Gimesia maris: one gene and its partner. The protein of the gene in region 2 interacts with the protein of the main gene of each other region in a pairwise test. Links are inferred from orthologs where the notes say so. Each region holds a gene or a part of one and is shown on either strand. Other genes may lie near its edges. The genes, in order: leuS and ligA.

Region 1 (3,812 bases), 3.6 Mb from region 2 along the record:
GTTGCATGTAACGGTGGAAAGAATAGGCGGCCAGACTCAGTTTGAGGTGCTCAGGCGTCTCTTTTTTCTGAACTCCTGCTGCAAAAGAGGTGTCTGAAATCAGAGAACCTGCTGTCAAGGCAGCAAACCCCCAGGCTGAAGATGACTTCAGGAAATCACGTCTGCTGGTTTCGCCGTTAAAGGGGGAATCGGAATGGACTGCCATTATGTTTACTCCAGAGTTGAGTACCGTTAAGTCAGGTAAATTTTCGAAAAGCGGTTCCAGGGGAAAGTTCTTGTGTATTTTGACAAATCACTGAGCGTAAAGAAACCCTCGGTATCAAAAACAGACAGAATTGCAAAGTTTCTGCGGATGGCTAAACTTACTCTATTACTGTAGATATCACTGACAGGATTACTGTCTGTTTGTTACGATGTCGGGTTGGGCTGTCCTGGCCCATTTCGACAGAAAAATCATTTTTAGCCGGGCCATCATGCCCTTGAACGATTAGGAAGACTGGACACAATGCCTCGTTACGACGCCAAGCGGATTGAAACCAAATGGCAGACCTATTGGGATCAGCACGAAACCTTCAAAGTCGGTGAATTTGTTGAAGGGAAAGACAAGCTGTACGTTCTCGATATGTTTCCTTATCCGTCCGGCGAAGGTTTGCATGTCGGTCATCCCGAAGGTTATACGGCAACTGACATCGTTTGTCGCCACGCCCGCATGCAGGGGAAACAGGTATTGCATCCGATGGGCTGGGACGCATTCGGCTTGCCTGCCGAGCAGCATGCGATCAAAACAGGAACCCCTCCCCGCATCACCACTCAGAAAAATATTGATACCTTCCGTCGTCAGTTGAAGATGTTAGGTTTCAGTTATGACTGGAGTCGTGAGTTTTCCACAACGGACCCGGATTACTTTCGCTGGACACAATGGATCTTCCTGCAGTTATTCGATTCCTGGTTTGATTCGGAATTCGAATGGACGGGACCTGATGGAAAACAGCGTGTTGGTCGCGCCCGCCCCATCAGCGAATTGCCGATTCCCGAAAAAGTGAAAACTGAAGGCGAAGAATCAATCCGTCATTATCAGAACCGACATCGTTTGGCATATCAGCACGAAGCGCCTGTCAACTGGTGTCCTGAACTGGGCACGGTATTAGCGAATGAAGAAATCATTGATGGGAAAAGCGAGCGGGGCGGTCACCCGGTAGAGCGGATTCCCTTGCGGCAGTGGATGCTGCGGATTACGAAGTACGGCGATCGGTTAATTGATGGACTTGAGGGGTTGGACTGGTCCGAGTCGATCAAGTCGTTACAAAAAAACTGGATCGGTCGCAGCGAAGGCGCAGAAGTTGATTTCTATGTGGGTTCAGGAGATTCAGACGCCGACCTGGAGCAGGGATTTGAATCCTGGAAGTCATCGCGCAGCGAAACCGGATTCCCGGAAGATCCAGAAGCGGATGTGTTACGCGTCTATACCACCCGTCCCGATACGTTGTTTGGTGCGACCTATATGGTACTCGCTCCTGAGCACGAATTCGTGGATCGCCTGACAACAACTGAGCAGAAGCAGGCCGTTGAAACATATCGCAAACAGGCCGCACTCAAGAGCGATCTGGACCGAACCGATCTGGCAAAAGAAAAAACAGGGGTGTTCACAGGCAGTTATGCGATCAACCCGGTCAATGGCGAGAAAATTCCGGTCTGGATTGCCGACTATGTGTTGATCAGTTATGGAACGGGTGCCATCATGGCGGTTCCTGCTCACGATTTACGTGACTGGGAATTTGCTGTTGAGTTTGGTTTACCGATCATTCCGGTCGTCGAGCCCCCTGCGAATTATGAGCCTTCGAAAGAGGAACAGGCTTTAGAGACGGAAATCGCCGGCGAAAAGCGAACTCCCTTCTCCGGAATGGGAACCGCCCTTCATTCGGGCGAATTTGATGGTATGCAGACTGCCGATTTCAAAAAAGAGATCACAGCTCGCCTGGTCGCGCAGGGCCTTGGTAAAGGTGCCGTCAATTATCGCCTCCGCGACTGGTTGTTCAGCCGTCAGCATTTCTGGGGGGAACCGTTTCCCATCTGGCATGAGTTGGATGACAATGGCAAGATTACGGGACTGATGAGGCCTGACCCGGAAGAGAGTTTGCCGGTGGAACTTCCCGAAATGAAAGAGTACAAGTCCGCAGGGACTCCCGAACCACCGTTGTCTTCTGCACCCGACGAATGGCTGTACAAAACAGATACGGACGGCAAGCGGTTGTTGCGCGAAGTCAACAGCATGCCTCAGTGGGCAGGTTCCTGCTGGTACTACTTGCGGTTTGCCGATCCTGAAAACAGTGAGCGATTTATCGATCCGGAAAATGAAAAGAACTGGTTGCCCGTCGATTTGTATATTGGCGGTGGCGAGCATGCGGTTCTGCATCTGCTTTACGCCCGTTTCTGGCATCAGGTCTTGTTTGACCGCGGGCATGTCACCTGTCCGGAGCCATTTCAGAAACTGGTGAATCAGGGCATGATTTTAGGCGATGTCGAACTGACCGGCTTTCAGCAGTTGGACGGCACCTGGATATCGGCGAAGGATGTGACAGAATCTGATGAATCAGAAACGAAATGGATCGAAAAATCATCCGGGACACCGGTCAACATTGTCAGCCTGGAATCGGATCAGGTGCAGAAACAGGGTGAGAATTTCGTACTCGTTGATCACCCGGAAATCTCTGTCAACAGCCGTGCTTACAAGATGTCGAAGTCACGCGGCAACGTCATCAATCCGGACGTCGTTGTAGAACAGTATGGCGCTGATGCACTGCGAATGTATGAGATGTTTATGGGGCCCCTGGAAGCGACCAAGCCCTGGAGCATGAGTGGCGTGGATGGCGTCAGTCGATTTCTGGGTCGTGTCTGGCGTTTGATCATCGATGAAAAACAGGAAGAGGTCACCTTAAGTCAGGCCGTCACCGATGATAAGCCCGATGAAGACCAGTTGCGTATTTTACACAAAACCATTAAAGCGGTTTCGGAAGATATCGAAAAGTTATCATTCAATACCGCCATCAGTCGAATGATGGAATTTACGAACGCGATGGGACCATTGAAAACCAGGTCCAAAGAGGTTTTGTCCGACTTCGTATTGCTGCTTTCACCGTTTGCGCCTCATATTGCAGAAGAACTCTGGAGCGTCCTGGGGCATACTGAATCTCTGGCATACCAGCCGTGGCCTGAATATGATGAGGCTTTGCTGCAGGAATCGGTCGTGGAAATTCCGGTACAGGTGAATGGGAAATTACGGTCGAAAGTATCAGTCGCAGCAGACGCCGACCAGGCCACTATGCAACAGACTGCTGAGCAGGATGAGACGATCGCCCAGCATCTCGAAGGAAAAACCATCGTGAAGGCGATCGTGATTCCCGGGCGTCTGATCAACTTTGTAGTCAAGTAACGAAGAGGGCAGGGGAACTGCAGTCTTGCTTTTACCCTGCCTTTATATTCTCGGGATGAATTATTCCTCTTCAAGTCGATAGAGAGGCTGACTGATTCCTGTTGCATCTACAGACCAGGGGAGCCAGGCGAACGAGACTTCATTCACCATGAGATCCGATTTCCGCGGGCGGACAGGGTAAGCTTCAATTTCCAGATCTTCCGGTCGAATTGGTTCTTCCAGTTCATCGATTTCCTGTTGAAACTTGTCTTCCAGATCAGTAAATTTTTGATTTTGGATTTCCAGCGCCTCTTTTGCCCGCCCGATGTCATCATGCTCTTTGGCAGTGCGGCCCACATTGCGGGCAGCCGTGGATGCTTTTCGGACATTGGTGGCACTGGCT
Region 2 (3,306 bases):
GGAAAAACACCTTAGATGAATCTGTCGCACCGGGACAGATCATCCAACAGATTCGCTATGCCCTGGGTAATCTGCCCCCCGCTACCCGGATCAAGCTGTATAACAGCGGAAACTTTTTCGATGCCAGGGCCGTACCTCCAAAAGATCTCCCTGGGATTGCCGCGCTTGTCCAATGCTATGACCGGGTGATTGTGGAAAATCATCCCCTGCTCTGCAATCAGTCCTGTCTGGACTTTCAACAGCAACTTACCGGGCAACTGGAAATTGCGCTGGGCCTGGAAACCGTTCATCCGGACATTCTCAAGGCGTTAAATAAAAGAATGACACTGGATGATTTCGCACGCGCCAATGAATTTCTATTAAATCATGCGATTGAAACCCGCGTTTTCATTCTTTTGAAACCGCCCTTCATGGAAGAACAGGAGGGCATTGACTGGGGAATTCGCTCGGTTGAATATGCCTTTTCGCAGGGAGTCTCCTGCTGTTCCCTGATCCCGACACGCGCAGGAAACGGCATGCTGGAACAATTGCAGCAAAACGGGCAGTACAGTCTGCCAGCTTTCACTTCGATCGAAACCACTCTGAAATCCTGCCTGCAGCTAAACCAGGGGCGGGTTTTCATGGACCTCTGGGACCTGGATCTCCTCTACCGGAGCGAACCTGATCTGCGGCAGCGACTGGCGAGATTGGAACAGATGAATCTCACACAGACCATTGCCTCTGACTCCTGACATGCACTGCTTAACCAGACTCGCCCAGCAACTCCAGAAATTCGATTTCTGTTAAGACGGGTACGTTCAACTCTTCCGCTTTTGAGAGTTTACTGCCCGCTTTCTCACCTGCAACCAGGTAGTCGGTTTTGGAAGAGACACTGCCGGAAGCTTTACCGCCATGCTTGCGGATCAGTTCTTTCGCTTCATCGCGAGTGAATTGTGTCAAAGTACCTGTCACGACCAGAGTTTTACCGTCCAGAATCCCGGCAGCTTCTGTCGTCGTCTTTTCGACAGGACTCCCCATATTCAATCCTGCCGACTTCAAATCATCGATCAGCTTCGTGCCGAAATCCGAATGAAAAAAAGTATAAACCGATTCGGCAATCACGGGGCCGATTTCATCGACGGCCGCCAGTTCTTCCACGCTCTGTTGAGCAATCTCATCAATCGTGCCGAACTGTTTCTCAAGGATCCGGGCATTACTGGAACCGACATGCCTGATATTCAGTCCCGTCAGCAGACGCCAGAGTGGTTGTGTTTTTGAATTTTCAATTCCCGCCAGCAGATTTTCGATCGACTTTTCTCCCTGGCGTTCCAGAGCGACCAGGTCACCATAATAATTGTGCAGTCGATAGATGTCCGCCAGGCCTTTCAACAGTCCCTGGCCCAGCAACTGTTCTATCATCTTGATGCCCATGCCTTCGATATCCATCGCCTGGCGTGAGGCATAATAACGCAGTGTTTCCCGCAGCATGGCGGGACAGTTGGGATTGGGACAGCGGATATACACGCCGCCTTCATCCTGTATCAGCAAGGTATCGCATTCAGGACAATGCGTTGGAAACTCCAGTTCCTGTTGACTGCCATCGCGGCGATGCTCTTCTACGCGGACCACGTGCGGAATAATTTTCCCTGCCTTCTCGACAACCACCCAGTCCCCGATCTGAATTCCGAGCCGCTCCATTTCATCGCGATTATGCAGGCTGGCCCGGGAAACCGTGGTTCCTGCAATCGGCACTGGTTCCAGGTTGGCGACTGGCGTCACCGTCCCCGTTTTCCCGACTTGAAATACAATCGACTCGGCTCGGGTAACCGCTTCGTAACGTTCCCATTTATAGGCAACGACCCAGCGGGGGCTTTTGGAAGTATTTCCCAGTTCCTCTCGCTGATCAAAACGATTGACCTTAAGGACAATGCCGTCGACTTCAAAATCAAGTGCGTGCAGATCATCCATCATGGTCTGCACATGCTCCATCGTCGTTTTCAGATCAGGAAACGCCTTCACACCTGGTGTCGCGGGGATTCCCATCTCCTGTATGGCAGCCAGGTATTCGATATGAGTCTGGTAGTCCACCCCCGCCATCGCCCCGATACCATGGGCAAAAAAACGAATCTTGCGTTTGGCACACAGTTTGGGGTCCAGAAGTTTCAGGCCACCGGCGGTCGTATTCCGCGAATTCGCGAACGGTTCCTTTCCCTGTTCCTGCATTTCCACGTTCAAAACCTGAAAATCAGAATTGCTGATATAGGCTTCGCCCCTGACCTCCAGCAGTTCAGGGGGATTCTCTGTCTCCAACCGCAAAGGCACACCGATAATCGTCCGCACGTTATGCGTGATGTCATCCCCCTGTTGGCCATCTCCGCGCGTCAGCCCCTGGATCAGCCGCCCCTCTTCATAAATCAGAGAAACCGCAACTCCATCGATTTTGTACTCGGCGGTAAGTTCAACCTGATCTTGCCCCAGGAGTTTACAGATACGGGCTTCAAACTCAGTCAGACCTTCGAGCTCAAAAATATTATCGATGGACAGCATCGGTAATCGGTGGGCGACAGTCTGAAAGCCCTCAATCGGTGCACCCCCGACTTTTTTGGTGGGGCTCTCGGGAGAGTCATATTCCGGATGGTCAGTTTCGAGCTGCTCCAGCCGTTTCATCAACCGGTCGTATTCACGATCGGTGATTTCCGGTTTCGCATCCAGGTAATACAGACGATTATGATGTTCGAGCTGCTTACGTAGTTCTTCAATCTCGGTTCGAACTGACATGGTACTGATCCGGGCGGGAAGTGAAAAAGAAAGAATCGATTCAGCCAGCAGATTCGTTCAGAATTTTTTCCTGCTGAGTCCGTTTCAGGTCTGCTTCGACCATCATTCTGGCCAGTTCCTCAAATGAGACCTTGGGTTCCCATTTCAGTTTTTCACGTGCTTTGGTCGGATCGGCACATAACAGTTCAACTTCCGCAGGACGGTAAAATTGTGGATCAATCTCCACATACTTCTTCCAGTCCAGTTCCACTGCTCCGAATGCCGCTTCCAGAAATTCCCGCACGGAATGCGTCTCTCCGGTACCGATCACAAAATCATCCGGTTTTTCCTGCTGCAGAATCAGCCACATCGCTTCGACGTAGTCACCGGCAAATCCCCAGTCCCGTTTCGCATCAATGTTCCCCAGAAACAGTTTATCCTGCAGCCCCAGCTTAATCCGGGCTACTGCCTGGGTGATTTTTCTGGTAACAAATGCTTCGCCGCGACGGGGGGATTCATGGTTGAACAGAATCCCGTTACAGGCAAACATCCCATAGGACTCACGATAAT

The links.
Region 1: the proteins of ligA (region 2) and leuS interact in binary tests that used the Escherichia coli proteins (3 or more experiments, as listed by UniProt). The link is inferred for Gimesia maris from one-to-one orthologs.

What each region holds. Positions count from the first base shown.
Region 1 is NZ_CP042910.1:505,072-508,883, forward strand. Bases 143-3,630 are described here. They hold leuS (leucine--tRNA ligase), read left to right. Parts: upstream 143-505; coding sequence 506-3,430; downstream 3,431-3,630. Other genes in these bases: GmarT_RS01895 (sugar phosphate isomerase/epimerase family protein), read right to left, coding at 143-205; GmarT_RS01905 (ATP-binding protein), read right to left, coding at 3,491-3,630. Outside these bases: more of GmarT_RS01895, read right to left, coding at 1-142; more of GmarT_RS01905, read right to left, coding at 3,631-3,812.
Region 2 is NZ_CP042910.1:4,092,892-4,096,197, forward strand. What follows is about bases 250-3,231. They hold ligA (NAD-dependent DNA ligase LigA), read right to left. Parts: upstream 2,758-3,231; coding sequence 742-2,757; downstream 250-741. Other genes in these bases: GmarT_RS15120 (archaeosine biosynthesis radical SAM protein RaSEA), read left to right, coding at 250-731; gmd (GDP-mannose 4,6-dehydratase), read right to left, coding at 2,798-3,231. Also shown: more of GmarT_RS15120, read left to right, coding at 1-249; more of gmd, read right to left, coding at 3,232-3,306. UniProt on the Escherichia coli protein: DNA ligase that catalyzes the formation of phosphodiester linkages between 5'-phosphoryl and 3'-hydroxyl groups in double-stranded DNA using NAD as a coenzyme and as the energy source for the reaction.